Linked DNA regions of Marinomonas mediterranea MMB-1. The protein of the gene in region 1 interacts with the protein of each later gene in a pairwise test. Links are inferred from orthologs where the notes say so. Each region holds a gene or a part of one and is shown on either strand. Other genes may lie near its edges.

What was found.
Region 2: the proteins of dnaE (region 1) and dnaQ interact in binary tests that used the Escherichia coli proteins (3 or more experiments, as listed by UniProt). The link is inferred for Marinomonas mediterranea MMB-1 from one-to-one orthologs.

What each region holds. Positions count from the first base shown.
Region 1 is NC_015276.1:1,291,251-1,300,319, forward strand. What follows is about bases 2,947-7,006. They hold dnaE (DNA polymerase III subunit alpha), read left to right. Parts: upstream 2,947-3,335; coding sequence 3,336-6,806; downstream 6,807-7,006. Other genes in these bases: rnhB (ribonuclease HII), read left to right, coding at 2,947-3,238; accA (acetyl-CoA carboxylase carboxyl transferase subunit alpha), read left to right, coding at 6,917-7,006. Also shown: lpxD (UDP-3-O-(3-hydroxymyristoyl)glucosamine N-acyltransferase), read left to right, coding at 1-96; 3-hydroxyacyl-ACP dehydratase FabZ, read left to right, coding at 103-540; lpxA (acyl-ACP--UDP-N-acetylglucosamine O-acyltransferase), read left to right, coding at 540-1,316; lpxB (lipid-A-disaccharide synthase), read left to right, coding at 1,473-2,612; more of rnhB, read left to right, coding at 2,627-2,946; more of accA, read left to right, coding at 7,007-7,864; tRNA lysidine(34) synthetase TilS, read left to right, coding at 8,052-9,069. UniProt on the Escherichia coli protein: DNA polymerase III is a complex, multichain enzyme responsible for most of the replicative synthesis in bacteria. This DNA polymerase also exhibits 3' to 5' exonuclease activity. The alpha chain is the DNA polymerase catalytic subunit.
Region 2 is NC_015276.1:3,103,634-3,111,455, forward strand. Bases 115-2,927 are described here. They hold dnaQ (DNA polymerase III subunit epsilon), read right to left. Parts: upstream 1,969-2,927; coding sequence 1,261-1,968; downstream 115-1,260. Other genes in these bases: MARME_RS14225 (ABC transporter ATP-binding protein), read left to right, coding at 115-594; MARME_RS14230 (hypothetical protein), read left to right, coding at 916-1,191; rnhA (ribonuclease HI), read right to left, coding at 1,973-2,416; MARME_RS14245 (class I SAM-dependent methyltransferase), read right to left, coding at 2,413-2,927. Outside these bases: more of MARME_RS14225, read left to right, coding at 1-114; more of MARME_RS14245, read right to left, coding at 2,928-3,153; gloB (hydroxyacylglutathione hydrolase), read left to right, coding at 3,238-4,014; MARME_RS14255 (lytic transglycosylase), read left to right, coding at 4,115-5,830; transcriptional regulator GcvA, read right to left, coding at 5,926-6,837; MARME_RS14265 (DEAD/DEAH box helicase), read right to left, coding at 6,962-7,822. UniProt on the Escherichia coli protein: DNA polymerase III is a complex, multichain enzyme responsible for most of the replicative synthesis in bacteria. The epsilon subunit contain the editing function and is a proofreading 3'-5' exonuclease.

The DNA.
Region 1 (9,069 bases):
CGTCGTTCTGCCGCTAGATTTAGACGAATTGACGACATGGCCAAGCAGATTTCTGAATTGGAAAAACAAGTAAAAAAGCTTTTGACAGAAGGTTAATCTTAAATGATGGATGTGAATGAAATTCGCCGATATTTGCCTCACCGCTACCCGTTCTTGTTGGTAGACCGAGTAACAGAATTGAATCTAAATGATTCAATTGTTGCCTATAAAAATGTAACGGTGAACGAGCCTTTCTTTAATGGCCATTTCCCTGATCATCCTGTTATGCCTGGTGTATTGATCATTGAGGCAATGGCACAGGCAGCTGGTGTGTTAGGTTTCAAAACAATGGATAAAACGCCAGAAGACGGTTCTATTTATTACTTTGTTGGGGCTGATAACACTCGTTTCAAAAGGCCTGTAGTGCCTGGAGACCGTCTCCAACTAGAAGCGAAAATCGTGACAGAGCGCCGTGGAATCTGGAAGTTCGAATGTAAGGCAACGGTCGAAGGTGAGCTAGCATGTTCAGCGACAATTTTGTGTGCTGATAGGAAACGATAGTGTCGATACACCCTACTGCGATTGTTGATAGTAAAGCTGAAATTGACTCAACTGTCGAGATTGGGCCGTTTTGTATTATTGGTCCCGATGTAACGATAGATGCAGGAACAGAGGTTAAATCTCATGTGGTTATTAATGGCCACACGATGATCGGTAAAGATAATGAAATTTATCAGTTCGCTTCGGTAGGAGAAGCGAATCAAGATAAAAAATACAAAGGTGAACCTACTCGACTGGAGATCGGGGATCGCAATGTCATTCGAGAGAATGCAACGATTCATCGTGGAACGGTTCAGGATAACGGCGTCACGACGATAGGTCATGGCAACTTATTCATGGCAAGTACTCATGTTGGGCATGACTGCATTGTTGGCGACAATAATATACTCGCTAATTATGCAGCGCTAGCGGGCCATGTTTTTGTTGGTGATTCTGTTATTCTTGGTGGATATACTGGTATACATCAATTTTGTCAGGTTAACTCGTACAGTATGTGTGGTATGGGGTCGATGGTGACCAAAGATGTCCCTAGGTACGTTATGGTTTCAGGAAACCCATGCAAAGCTCACGGTATGAACTTCGAGGGAATGCGTCGACGAGGAGTGCCTGCTGACGTGATTAAAGCGTTAAGGCATGTCTATAAAATTGTATATAAAAAGGGCTTAACGCATGAGCAAGCCTTATCTGATATTCAAAACAGTGTGTTTTTTGAGATCCCTGAAGTAATGGCGTTTGTTGATTCGATTAAAGCCTCAAATAGAGGCATCGTTAGATAAAATCGGTTTTTACTTTCAGCCCCGATGGTATATGGAGAGATGATAGTCTTCGACTCAAATCTCTCATAGTATAGATACCTCGGGGCTTTTTAATGCCTATCTTTAAATGCTATTTTTAGCCTTTCTTTCTATTAAATCGTTGCTTAAGGGGTGTCGGTGAAAAGGTTTGTCATTGTTGCTGGTGAGGCGTCAGGTGATATTTTAGGCGCGAGCTTAATTCAACATTTAAAAGAACTTTACCCTGACGCTCAGTTTGAAGGCATTGGGGGGCCGCTCATGATTCAAGAGGGGCTTTTAAGTTTATATCCGATGGATCGACTCTCAGTAATGGGATTAGTCGAAGTGTTGGGGCGTCTAAGAGAGCTACTCAAGATTAGAAAGCACCTCTTTAATCATTGTGTTGAGACTTGTCCAGATGCGTTCATAGGCATAGATTCACCGGATTTTAATCTTCCTCTTGAACGCCGATTAAGAAATAAAGCGATTAAGACAGTTCACTATGTTAGCCCTTCAGTGTGGGCGTGGCGTCAGAAACGCATATTCAAAATCAAGAAATCTGTCGACTTGATGTTAGCCTTGTTTCCATTTGAAACGGGAATATACAAACAACATAATATCCCCGTGACGTGTGTTGGTCATACACTTGCGGATGAGATTCCACTTCATTCTGATAAAGTGCAGGCTCGCTTAGAGCTTGGCATTGACCTGGTAGACCATGAGCCTGTATTTGCCATTTTGCCGGGTTCTCGAAGAGGAGAGGTCGCGCGACTTGCCCCATTATTTGCTGAAACAATGAAACAGTTAAAGCAGGTTTGTCCTGATGCTAAATTTGTTCTGCCAGCAGCGAATGACGATCGTCGTAACCAAATCGAAGGCGTTCTTAGAGAGGCTGATATAGACGCACTTGTTGTAGATGGCCAATCGCGTACTGTGATGGCTGCAAGTGATGCGATATTATTGGCATCCGGTACTGCGGCGTTGGAAGCCATGCTGGTTAAGCGCCCAATGGTGGTTGCGTACCGATTTACGAAATTGACGTATGCAATTATGTCGCGGATGTTGAAGGTTCCATACGTATCATTGCCAAATTTATTAGCTAACCAAATGCTCGTTCCTGAGTTACTTCAAGACGACGCAACACCTGAGAATTTAGCCAATCATTTAATCGAAACGTGGGAGCATTTTTCTGAAGATGAGAGCGTTAGAGCGACCTATCTAAGTTTACATCACACGTTAAGGTTGAATGCTGGCGAAACTGCCGCCTTGGCGGTTCAGCATTTAATTGAAAAAAAATAATACCGGAGAAATGAGTGAGCATTGCTGCGCCTTTTGTGAGTGATCTTTATTTTGGGCATTTAGTTGCCGGCGTTGATGAAGCTGGACGTGGCCCTTTGGCGGGTGACGTTGTGGCCGCGGCTGTTATTCTTGATCCCGACCTAACCATTGACGGATTAAACGACTCAAAGAAATTATCAGAGAAGAAGAGGGAGCGTTTATATTCACAAATAATAGAAAAAGCCCTGTCATTCTCGATTGCTCGAGCCAGTGTTGCGGAAATCGATGAGCTGAATATTTTACACGCAAGTATGTTAGCGATGACCCGAGCGGTAAACAGTTTACCTGTACCCGCAGAACATGCGTTAATCGACGGCAATCGTATTCCTTTAGATTTGAAGTGCCCGGCGGAAGCAGTGGTAAAAGGCGATGCGAGACATCAAGCGATTGCAGCGGCCTCAATACTTGCGAAAGTAACAAGAGATCGAGAGATTGTGCTTATGGCTGAAAAGTACCCAGAATATGCGTTTGAAAAACATAAAGGTTACCCCACGGCAGTGCATTTGGACGCGATTAAGCAACACGGTGTTTGTGAAATACATCGAACCAGCTTCGGCCCAGTGAAACGGGCGCTTGACGGCTGTTGATAGGGTATTTTTAGCGAGTGTGACTGACCGCAAGGCCAGCGTATTTTTGTCAGTGAATATGATATATATCTGAACTATTTTTTTTAAGGTAGGTTAAATGTCTTCTTTTATACACCTAAGGCTACATACAGAGTTTTCTCTTGTAGATGGCCTAGTTAAAGTTAAAGGGCTGCTTGGTGAAACTGAAGCTCAAAAAATGCCTGCTGTTGCGATCACTGATGAAAATAACCTGTGTGGTTTTGTCCGTTTCTACAAAGGTGCAATGGACAAAGGCATTAAACCAATTTGTGGCGCGGATGTCATTTTAGAAGAGCAGGGAGAGGTAGAAGTCCGCACTCGTCTTACTTTGTTGGCAATGTCGAATAAAGGTTATAAAAATGTCATAGAAGTTATTTCTAAAGGCTATCAGCTAGGGCAGCATGAAGGTCGGCCAATTGTACAAAGAGCTTGGGTTGAGGAACATAGTGAAGATGTAATCGCCCTGTCGGGAGGCGTTCAAGGGGATATTGGCTTCCTTTTGAGTAAATACAAAACGGAAGAGGCAAAAAAATACCTAGACTACTGGATGTCTGTTTTTCCTGATCGTTTTTATTTAGAAATGGAACGTACCGCGAGGGCGGGAGAAGAAGACTATATTCATACCGTTATTCCGCTAGCGTCGGAAGCCTCTTGTCCTGTTGTGGCAACAAATGACGTGCGTTTTTTGAAAAAAGAGGATTTTGAGGCACATGAAGCGCGAGTATGTATTCACGATAGTGTTACGTTAGATGATCCTCGCCGAAAGCGTCGCTATTCCGAAGAGCAGTACTTCAAAAGTGCGGCTGAGATGGAAGCTGTTTTCGAAGACATTCCTGAAGCTCTTGAGAATACGGTGGAAATCGCAAAACGCTGTAATGTTGACGTTTTGTTGGGTAAGTACTTCCTCCCAGATTACCCCGTGCCTGATGGCATGACAATGGATGACTTTTTTAATGAGCTTTCTCATAAAGGTCTGCAAGACCGTTTAGAGGTCCTTATCAAAAAAGATGGCGACCGTATCGCCAACAGAAGACAAGAATACCTTGATCGACTTGATTTTGAGCTCAACATTATTAATCAGATGGGGTTTCCTGGTTACTTCCTGATCGTAATGGATTTCATTCAATGGGCTAAGGACAATGATATTCCTGTAGGCCCAGGACGGGGTTCTGGTGCTGGATCTTTAGTTGCATATGCGCTTAAAATCACGGATCTAGATCCGTTGGAATACGATCTTCTTTTCGAACGATTCTTGAACCCAGAACGTGTTTCTATGCCTGACTTTGATATCGACTTTTGTATGGAAAATCGAGACAAGGTTATTGATTATGTTGCGCGTACGTACGGTCGTGATGCGGTATCTCAAATTATTACCTTTGGTGCGATGGCGGCTAAGGCGGTGGTTCGTGACGTTGCTCGTGTTCAAGGTAAGCCTTACAGCCTAGGTGATAAACTATCTAAATTGATACCGTTTGAAATTGGTATGACCTTGAAAAAGGCGCTAGAAGAAGAACCTGCGTTAGTTGAGTTTATTGAAGGTGATGAAGAGGCTGCCGACGTAATGGAAATGGCCTTTTCTCTTGAAGGCGTTGTTCGTAACTTTGGTAAACATGCGGGTGGTGTGGTTATCGCGCCAACCAAATTAACGGATTTTGCGCCGCTCTATTGTGAAGAAGATGGTAGCGGTTTGGTCACCCAATATGACAAAAACGATGTTGAGGAAGCGGGTCTCGTTAAGTTCGACTTCTTAGGACTAAAAACGCTAACTGTTGTAGATTGGGCGCTGGGTAATATTAATGCACTTCACGCCAAAGAAGGTAAGCCGCCACTTGATATCGCTTTAATAGATCTTGAGGACAAATCCACCTACGATCTGTTACAACGCGCTGAGACGACCGCGGTATTTCAGCTGGAATCGCGAGGAATGAAAGAGCTGATTAAAAAGCTTTTGCCATCACGATTCGAAGATATTATCGCATTGGTTGCCTTGTATCGTCCGGGGCCATTGGGGTCGGGCATGGTGGACGACTTTATAAACCGTAAGCACGGACGCGCAGAGCTGGCGTTTCCGCATCCAGACTATCAACATGATGACCTCATTCCTGTGCTGGAACCCACCTATGGCATTATCTTGTATCAAGAACAGGTAATGCAGATTGCGCAGGTATTGGCAAAGTTCTCGCTTGGTGGAGCAGACTTGCTTCGTCGAGCAATGGGTAAGAAAAAGCCTGAAGTAATGGCAGAGCAGCGCCTGATTTTTATGGAAGGCGCAGCAAAAAATAATATTGATAAAGACCTTGGCGGTAACATCTTCGATTTGATGGAGAAGTTTGCTGGATACGGTTTTAACAAATCTCACTCCGCCGCTTATGCTTTGGTGTCGTATCAGACAGCATGGTTAAAAAATCATTACCCTGCGCCGTTTATGGCGGCGGTACTTTCTGCCGATATGCAGAATACCGATAAGATCGTTATTTTCATTGAAGAGTGTCGGGCTATGAAGCTGACACTTGAGCTTCCTAACGTGAATGAGTCGGTTTATAAATTTACCGTTAACGAAGCCGGTGCTGTTGTTTATGGCTTAGGTGCCATTAAAGGGGTGGGCGAGGGGCCAATTGAAGCGATTGTTGAAGCTAGACAAGACGGCCCGTTCGAACACATTTTCGATTTCTGTCAGCGTGTGGGTCGAAAAGTAAATAAACGTGTTATGGAAGCATTGGTCCGCTCTGGCGCATTTGACACGATCGGCCCAAATAGAGCGACATTGTTTGCAAGCATTGATGAGGCACTAAAACGTGCTGATCAAAATGCTAAAAACGAAGATGCAGGCATGATGGATTTATTTGGCGTCGCCGTCGAAGAGTCTACTGAAAACGCCTATGACGAGATAGGCATTCAACATGAGTGGGCTGGCCGTCAGCGCCTAGACGGCGAAAAGGATACATTAGGTCTTTATGTGACGGGTCACCCAATCGACGACTATGAAAAAGAACTTCGTCGCTTTGTTCGTTCTAGAATTGTTGATATTCAGCCTAAGCGCGATACTCAAGTATTGGCTGGTTTGATTGTAGATATGCGTGTTACTAAGAGTAAGCGTGGCGGAAATATTGCCTTCATGACATTGGATGACCGTTCTGCTCGAATAGAAGTAACGGTTTTTCCTGATAACTATGAGACGTTTAAAAGCGTGATGTTGGCTGACGAAGTTGTTGTAGTTGAAGGTGAAGTCAGTATTGACGAATTCCGAGGCGGTCAAAAGGTGATTGCTCGCAATGTGTTGAGTATGGCTCAGGCGCGTGTTCGATATGTTGAGGCGCTTCGAATTGATTGGAAAGAAACGAATATTACACCGTCAGATATTGCCCAACTGGCGCAAAAGATGGCACCGTATAAGGGGGATGGATGTGATGTTGTTATTGGTTTCGACACAGATCAGGCTCTTGGTGATGTTCGTCTGGGGCCCGCGTGGAAAATTCGCCCAGATGATGAATTAATTCACGAGTTACAGAAACAATACGGTAAACAAAATGTGCAGTTGGTGTATACTTAGCCCCATTTTAGAATTTCTATAATACGCACAGCGGATATCGCGTGTGAAAAGGGTGCTTGTGAAGCGGGTATCCGATAAAATTACGACAAACAAATAGTAGTGTATTTATAATGAATCTAGATTATTTACCTTTTGAGCAGCCGATTGCTGAGCTCGAACAGAAAATTGAAGAGTTACGATTGGTCGGAAACGACAATGAGCTGAATATTAGTGATGAGATCAGTCGTTTAGAAGATAAAAAGATCGCATTGACTCAGAGTTTATTTAGTAATCTTGGCGCATGGGAAGTTTCACAATTAGCTCGTCACCCAAAGCGCCCTTACACGTTAGATTACATTAAACACGCTTTCACTGATTTTGAGGAAATGCACGGCGACCGTCATTATGCGGATGATCGCGCCATTGTTGGTGGTATCGCTCGTCTAGATGGCCGTCCTGTTATGGTTATCGGGCATCAGAAAGGTCGTGAAGTTAAAGAGAAAGTCTTGCGCAACTTTGGTATGCCTCGCCCTGAGGGATATAGAAAAGCATTGCGTTTGATGGAGACGGCTGAACGTTTCAAAATGCCAATAGTGACATTGATTGACACACCTGGAGCCTACCCTGGCATTGGTGCCGAGGAACGTGGTCAAAGTGAAGCCATTGCATACAATTTAGCGGTCATGTCTCGACTTAAAACACCTATTATTTCGACGGTAATCGGCGAAGGTGGTTCTGGTGGCGCATTGGCTATCGGTGTGTGTGACGAGCTTATGATGCTTCAATACGGCACTTACTCTGTTATTTCTCCGGAAGGTTGCGCATCCATTCTTTGGAAAAGTGCTGAGCGTGCATCGGACGCAGCGAAAGCAATGGGCATTACCGCTGACAGATTGAAAGAGCTTGGGCTGGTGGATACTATTATCCAGGAGCCTCTTGGTGGCGCTCATATCAATCATGAATCTATTGCACAGAGTTACAAAGAGAACGTACTAGAAGCGTTAGACAGAATGGAAGCTTTGTCTGAAGATGAACTTCTTGAACGCCGCTACAAGCGACTTATGGCATACGGGCTTTAATACAACTGAGATCTTTGCACGACGACAGCATGCAAAGGCTTAAAGCTCAGTAGTCTAGCTTTTCATATTTAGTAGGATTGCTAGTCGGTTTGTCTTTTGAAAACCTCTCATTTACTCTGATATAGAGAACAAATGAGAGGTTTTTTTGTGTTTTTCTCTGGAGCAATTAAATTTTTGGTTGGGTTGAATGGCTGTGTTGACGCTGGATCTTAATGCTTTAAAGCAATTTTTACCGAGAGAAAACAATCGTGCCGTAACGATTTGGGTTGCCTATAGCGGCGGTTTGGATTCTGAAGCATTATTGCATTTGGTTGCGTCAGAGTTGGAATCAATCGAGTCTTTGTATAAAGGTATTCGGTTAAGCGCGATTCATGTTCATCATGGCGTGAGCGAACATGCAGATTCATGGGTGGAGCATTGTAAAACATCGTGCGCGGCGTTAGGAATTCCACTCATTGTCGAAAAGGTAGTGATCGAGGGCGTTGCATCGTTTGAAAACGCTGCCAGAGAGGCGCGATATGAAGTCTTTAGAAAACACCTTCAAATGAATGATATTCTTCTTCAAGCCCATCATGCCAATGATCAAGCAGAAACCGTATTGTTTCGTTTGGAACGTGGTACTGGCTTGAAGGGTCTTGGTGGCATCCCATCTAGTCGTCCTCTAGCGGATGCTATTATTTATCGTCCTTTGCTCAATTGTTCTAGGTTTCATATCGAACAGTATGCCTATTCATGCAATTTGAAGTGGATTGAAGACGAGTCCAATCAAGATCAGGCTTATCGACGGAATTTTTTACGACATAGCGTGATCAACCCATGGCAAAATAATAATCCAGATATCTCGATTAGGTTGGCGGCCAATGCGTCACGTATTCAAAAAGAATGGCAGGTAGTGTCTCGTTTAGTCGGTCAAGCGCTAAACTCTATGTGTAACGACGACGGTAGTCTGGACTTGAACTTATTACCTGAAGATGAACAGAGTTATTGGATTTCTGCGTATTTAAATAAAAAGAACATTTCTTTTACGTCCCCTCAAACACAGGCTCTGATGGGCATGTTGTTTTCGAATGTTGGAAAACAGCCAGAATATGTGGGAGCGTATTTTCGGCTAGCGAGAAGGGCCCATCGCTTGTACGTATTACCATTAGATAGGGCGCCGCTTCTAGGCAAGTTAACGCCTAACGAATGGTTCAATTGTGCATTCG
Region 2 (7,822 bases), 1.8 Mb from region 1 along the record:
GGTGAAGACATTCATTCACTGACGACTAAAACCGTTGCTAAGCGCTTGGGCCTGTTACCACAAACAGCTACCGCACCCGATGGGATTAAAGTGACCGACCTTGTCGCGCGAGGCCGATACCCTCACCAAAAGTGGTTTCAACCATGGAGCGAAGAAGATCAACGAGCTGTGAACCTAGCGTTGGACGTAACAGACACGGCTCAGTTCGCCTCTCAACAGGTAGATCAGCTGTCAGGCGGGCAAAGGCAACGGGTCTGGGTCGCAATGGCATTAGCACAAGAAACGCCACTGCTGCTTCTAGATGAACCGACGACCTATCTAGACATCGCTCACCAAATCGAGCTATTAGATCTTTTTAAAGACCTTAATTTAAAAAACGGACGTACATTGGTTGCTGTGCTTCACGACCTCAATCACGCCTGTCGCTATGCTGATCATCTTATTGCGATGAAATCAGGACGCATCATCGCCACGGGCAACCCTAACGACATTGTCAACGAAACCCTTATCGAAAATGTATTTGGCTTGCGATCCGTCATCATAAAAGACCCTATTTCGGGTACACCGATGGTTGTCCCTAAGGGGAGATATTAGTTCTTCAATTTGCGTTAGGAAGCAAACAAATTGGCGACACTCGCCCCTCGCTTGCCGGTTTTTTCTCAGAAAGCGTCGATGTTTTTTCTTAGAAAGTAGCCTCTCTAAAAAAATTATAAAATCTAGGGAACGTTTCTTACGGTTAAGACACTTATTTAAGAGATCGCTTACCCAAAAAATAACCTATCTAGAAAGCGAGCAACAAAGAAGTGGTTATCATCAGATGCTCTGAGATAAATCGACTAATGCGGCGACCAAGCGCTAAGGCACCGTTTACCTCGTGAGGAAGAACCGTTATTTAATAAAGAACTGGAATCTATCGTGGATAATGCACCGATTGAACAGGTGTTTATTATAGAAAGCAAAAGCCACGCCATGGGATTGATGAAGGAAGCAGACAACTCTATGAGCTTTTTTGACCCGAACTGTAGCGTTGTTAGCGCGACGCCAGCGAATCGCGAGCAGCTTTATGCCTTAATGGATTTTATCCTGATGAAAGTACAACCCGATACAAGGCTGCCAATTTTTGCAACCGAGGTAAACACCCAACGCTCTCATGCTTTTCCGACTCAACAGACAACGAGAAACGCGTTATAAAGCGCGTTTCTCCGTCTTAAACACCAAATAGGACTCTGAAATAAAAAAGAAAAGCCTAAACTGTCGAGGTTAACTTCTCCAAAGAGACTGACCTGATTTTTTATCGATTAGGTCCAAACGCTCTTCATGAGCGGCCATTTCAGTCTCGTTCGCACGCAATACTTTTAACATAGGTCTATCTGGAGACAGTCTGCGAATCTCGCCCACATTGTCCGAATCGCCGCCTTCGCTACCGTCATTCATTGATAAGCCTAGACTGGTTTGCCCACCCGTCATAAGCAAATAAACATCTGCTAGGATTTCGGAGTCAAGCAGTGCGCCATGCAGTTCACGATGCGAATTATCTATGCCATAACGGCGGCACAATGCGTCCAAGTTGTTTTTCGCGCCCGGATGCTTTTTACGTGCAAAAACCAAGCTATCGAAGATTTCACAAACATCCCTTGTTTTAGGGAAGTTCCCAAGCATGGAGAATTCATGATCCATAAAGCCGACGTCAAAAGGTGCGTTATGAATAATAAGTTCCGCCCCTCGGATAAAGTCCAGAAACTCTTGGGCGATCTCATGGAAGCGCGGCTTATCAGCCAGAAACTCATTGCTGATTCCGTGAACCTGAAACGCTTCTTCTTCGACTTCTCTATCGGGGTTGATGTAAACATGAAAATGACGCTTGGTGAGCTTACGCCCAATCATCTCAACACACCCAATTTCAATAATTCGGTGGCCTTGTTTGGGGTCGATGCCCGTTGTTTCCGTATCCAGTACGACTTGTCTCATCTGTTTAGCCCTTCGCTCTCAACTCATCGATACCTTGGTTTGCTAATTGATCGGCAATTTCGTTGCCTTCAATGCCAGCATGGCCCTTTACCCACTTCCAAGTCACATCATGGCGCTGGCATTCGCTGTCTAAGCTCTGCCATAAATCTTGATTCTTAACGGGTTGTTTTGAAGCGGTTTTCCAACCTTTCTTCTTCCAGCCTGCTAACCATTGCGTAATACCTTTTTGAACGTAAGAAGAATCCGTATAAAGTGTCACAACACAAGATTCCTTTAACGCTTTCAAGCCTTCAATCGCACCCATTAATTCCATGCGATTATTAGTGGTATCGTGCTCACCGCCGCACATTTTTTTTTCGTGCTGCCCGAAGGTTAACCAAGCGCCCCACCCACCAATTCCGGGGTTCCCTTTACATGCGCCATCAGTATAGATTGTTACTTCTTTCAATCTGAAATCTCTTTTATTGTCGGTTTAGTGAGAGGCGTTACTCGAACACGAGCACCTCTCCATCTTGGTTTAATCGGTATAAATCGCTTTGTTTCTTTTGTGACTGTCAATATGTAAACACCACCAAATGGCAGCTTTAAAAATTTAAAATACTGACCAAGCCAGTGAAAGCGACTACGCCACTTATCTGACTGCACAGGTGGGGCATAGGAAATAAACTGGCGTTTCTCAAGTGTCAGTCCCGCCACTTTCAACCAATCCTCTAATCGAGCATGGCTAATAAAGCGACCACACCACGGGGCTTTTTTACGCTTAGAAAACACGCGCCTTATTCCCCACATACTCCATGGGTTAAACCCAACGATAATCAGCTTACCACTTGGTAAAAGCGTTCGCGCGGCCTCACGCAAATCATCATGAGGCTCAAGCGATACATCTAATGTGTGATGTAATACATGAAGATCAACGCCATCGCCCTCAAGCGGTAATTCACTTGAACGCGCAATGATGCTCGAATCCGGAGCGCCCAATTCTAACGTTGGAGCAATATGAAATGCCTCACGCATCCTATGGTTTGTAATATCGAGCGCTTTTAAAGGCGTTTGGATCGACAGGTAGTACCCTACGCCATGATCCATCTCTTCATTTATCGCCTGAATCTCTCGTTTTAGTAGCTGCTCACCAAGCGACGTTTGATACCACTGCTGGAAAAATTGTCTTGATTGGTCATCCAACATACAATATTGCTCTTTAGTGTTGTTATATGCACCTTATTTAAAGATGCGAGCTAATGCATAAGTTTAGTCGAGAGAAACAACAATATGACGATTTACCCGCTTCCCTCACTTGAGGATAATTATATCTGGTTAATCCAGGATAATGATAGTTCTGATGTTTGGGTCGTAGATCCTGGCGATGCCAAGCCGGTTCAAACACACTGTGCGAAGCACAATCTAACGATTAAAGGTATTATCGTTACTCATCATCACTGGGATCACACCAATGGTATTTTGGCGCTAAAATGCCAGTTTACCTGTCCCATCTATGGTCCAGAACATCTACATCCAAAATTGGTGTCCCACCCCGTTAAAGAAGGTGACACCGTCCGTATCTTTGACCTCGATTTAACGGTTTGGGAAACACCGGGACACACCTTAGACCATATTTGCTTTGTCAGCCAAGACGCTGACCACTCTCTTATCTTCTGTGGCGACACGGTTTTTAGAGGCGGATGTGGACGCTTAATGGAAGGCACTCCAGAACAAATGCACGCCTCACTTTCCAGAATCGGTACGCTTGCACCAGAAACCCTTATGTATGGCACGCACGAATATTCACTGGCCAATTATAAGTTCGCCAAGTCGTTGGAGCCAACTAATCAGCGACTGATCGACAGTGAGGCCTCTTGCCAAGAGCTAAGAGGGTTCGTCGCACCGACTCTTCCCACTACGCTTGAACTAGAACTGGCAACCAATCCATTTTTTAGATCCTCAGTACCCACTGTTGTCGACGCGGCTGCGCATCAATTAAATCAAACACCGGATTACACACCAGCAGGGGCATTTGCTCAAATTCGCAGAGCAAAAGACTTATTTTAGAAGATTTTTACCGCTATTTGAGCCAGTTGGCGTATTTTAGTTGACGTTCGCAACCAGCGAGATAAAATCTCGCTCACTTTAACCAAAAATTGTGCATTTCATGATCAAAAACATTTTAGGCGTATTCTTATTAAGCATATTACTTTCAGGTTGTCAGGGGCTCGTCAAAAAAGGCAACGATACAACCGAAAGCGAGCTGGCTAACGCGGAATCAAACACCGCAACGTCTGAAATAAACAATGCCAATATAGGTGGCACGGATACCGAAGCAGAAGGCTTGATTGACAGCGTTCCAACGGTCGCAGACAAGTCTGGCCCTGAAAGCGAAACTGAACAACAGGTTGACAAAGAAACCTCTCAACAACCTGAAGTTGCCGTAGAGCCAGCTAAGCCACTGCCTCCCAAAGACATTTGGGAGCGTATCCGAGCAGGATACGAACTTAACCTTGATGTTGATGAACCACGCCTTCGCTCACAACTTCGTTGGTACAGCTCACACCCCAATTATCTAACTCGCGTTTCAAAACGTGGCGAGCGTTATCTTTATTTCATCGTCGAAGAATTGGAAAAAGCCAATCTACCATTGGAAATTGCGCTTCTTCCGATTGTTGAAAGTGGGTTCGACCCATTTGGCTACAGCCATGGCCGAGCATCAGGCCCTTGGCAATTTATTCCATCAACAGGTCAAATCTATGGCCTTGACCAAAACTGGTGGTACGACGGTCGACGCGACATAACCTTGTCGACAAAAGCAGCAATCGCTTACTTAACTAAGCTAAGCCGAATGTTTGATGGCAACTGGTTACACGCACTAGCGTCTTATAACTCCGGTGAAGGCACCGTCATGCGTGCCATTCGTAAAAACAAAAAAGCAGGCAAACCGACTGATTTTTGGTCTCTCGACCTACCAAAAGAAACACGAGCCTACGTACCGAAACTACTGGCTCTCGCTAAGATCATTAAAGACCCTAAAAAATACAGCTATGAAACGTACTTCATCGCCAATAAGCCGTACTTTGAAGAGGTTAACATTGGCGGCCAGATTGATTTAGCGCAAGCCGCTAACATGGCTGACATTAGCATCGACGAGATCTATCTGCTGAACCCAGGATTCAACCAATGGGCCACTGCTCCAGACGGACCTCATCGATTATTGGTGCCTATTTCGAAAGCAAAAGAGTTCCGAACAAAACTGGCTTCGATTACCCCTAAAGACCGCGTTACATGGGTTCGTTATACCGTAAAAGCCGGTGATAACCTGCTAGGCGTTGCCAAATCCCACAATACGACCGTAGACGTCTTGCAGGATGTAAACAAAATTTCATCGTCACTTATCCGCGTTGGTCAGCAATTGATGATTCCTGTCGCGGGTAATAAGATCGAAAGCTATACATTGAGCTCTCATCAACGACTGCTTACTAAGCAATCTCGATCGCCTTCTAGAAGCAGAACAAAGCTTAACTATACCGTTCAAGCTGGCGACAGTTTGTGGAAGATAGCAAAACAGTACAACACAGATTCTAAGACGCTCGCGCGCTGGAACAGCATGGGACTAGGCGACCCACTTCACCCCGGTAAACGACTTGTCGTTTGGGTAAAAGCGAGCAACAAGGCGACCGCTAAAACCAACGGTCGTAAGAGTGTCATTAAGAAAGTTGTGTACACACTGCGCTCAGGCGACTCTCTTGCACGTGTCGCAAGCAAGTTCAAAGTGTCTTTAAATGATATCCGCAAATGGAACCCGAAGGTTTCCTCTAAAAAGTACGTACAGCCTGGCGATAAGGTGACGCTACTGGTGAACGTCGTTGGTGGGTAAAAGTCGCTAGAGCGATAAATAAGAGCACTTATTAGGGCGGCTTACATGAAGCAAGCAGCCCTAATAAGGCCAAAGCAGCCAAGCAGCACATCCGCCTACTTTTTACTTGCCTCAATATCCGCAACAACGTTTTCTTTTCGAGTTTCTTCCATCAACCATTCCTTAAACGCAGCCATCGCAGGTGTTACCGCGCGACGTTTTTCGTACACTAAGTAGAAGGAACGATTGGTTCTTAAATGATGATCGAACAGTAAAATCAGCTCACCCGATTTAATCTCTTCACTCAATAGCCCTGAGTCAGCAAGCGAAATCCCTAGCCCCTGAGCCGCAGCACCTGCGGTCAATGAACCACTTGATAACATCAGACCACGACGGAAAAACTTAGGATCAACGTCATTTTGCTTTAACCAATCATGCCACTCATCTCTGCGCTTACTGACGTGCAGCAAAGGATAAAAACGCATGTCTTCTGGCGTGTTGATTGGTTGATTCGGTTTAATGAGTTTTGGACTGCATACGGGTGCAAGTGAAATAGGTCGAAGGTAATGCACTTCGAGATCGTCCCATTCACCATTGCCGAAATAAATCGCCATGTCGATGTCTGAATTAGAGAGGCCAACCGCACCCATCGACGAGGTGATCTCCAATTCAATATCTGGATATTGAGCCTGAAACGATTCCATTCTCGGCATGAGCCAACGAGTCAAAAAGGCAGGCGCTACGGCAAGGCTCAGGTAACCGCCCTTTTGCGCACTCTTTAAATCGGCGGTCGCGCTTTCTAATTGCTCGAAGATGCTTTTAATTGGACCAATATACTGTTCTCCAGCTTCGGTCAAAATAACTTTTCGCTTCGTGCGCCTAAAAAGCTCAATCCCCAAAAAGCTCTCCAACCCTTTAATTTGGTGGCTAATTGCGGAAGGTGTCACGTTTAGCTCGTTCGCAGCACGATTAAAGCTTCCGTGACGTGCAGCCGATTCGAAGCATTTAAGTGAATTTAACGGGGGCAAACGATTAATAAACGTAACTCCTTAATGCGCATAACAAGACAAAATTGAAACAACATAATTCAATACAATTTGAATTGAGTATAGCTCACTTCACAATACAGGTACTTAGATTGAGAAAATTGGGCTAACTCTCATCATTATCGGCTGGATTGAGTTTTTTCTTAGGTAATTTAAACGGTTCAAAACCATCTTGACGATTATCATGCACGACGGTTTTTGATGACTTACGCTTAGCCTGACGGTTATCTGCTTTTTTAGGCTTCGCTTTTTGCCCTTTCCTATTCGCCGCTTTCGCCCCCGTTTTCTTCGCTTTTAATCCTTTAAAGCTTGGCTCCAAGCCTTCGACCTGCTCGGTCGTAAATTGTATTTTTAGGAACTCCTCAACCGCTTTAAAGTTGTACCAGTCTTTTGGCCCAACAAAGGTATAGGCGTCGCCCTTAAAGCCAGCACGACCTGTTCGACCGGTGCGGTGCACAAACTCTTCAGCGGGGTTTGGCACATCAAAGTTAAAGACATGCGATACCGCGGCGATGTCTAAACCACGAGAGGCAATGTCGGTGCTCACTAAGATTTGAAACTTACCACGAGAGAAGTTTTCCATGACGCTATTACGAGCGCTTTGGCTTAAATCGCCACTCAGCGCTTCTGAGGTATAGCCCCAGGATGTGACCAATTCAGACAAACGCACGGTATCTTGTTTGGTCGCGGTGAACACGATGCCTTGCTTTAATTCAGCATTAGACACAAGGTGCTTCAGCAACGCTTCTTTGTGATCTAAGTGATCACACAAGAATACGTGTTGAGAAATATCTTGGTGTTGATCGGTACCATGACCCACAGCAACACGAGAAGGCTCTCGTAATAGCTCTTCTGCAATCACACTCACGTCGGTGTTATCCAATGTTGCAGAGAAGAAAAGTGTTTGACGCTGACGATGGCTTGCGGCGTTATTGATTGCGCGCATTGAATCCGCAAAACCTAGATC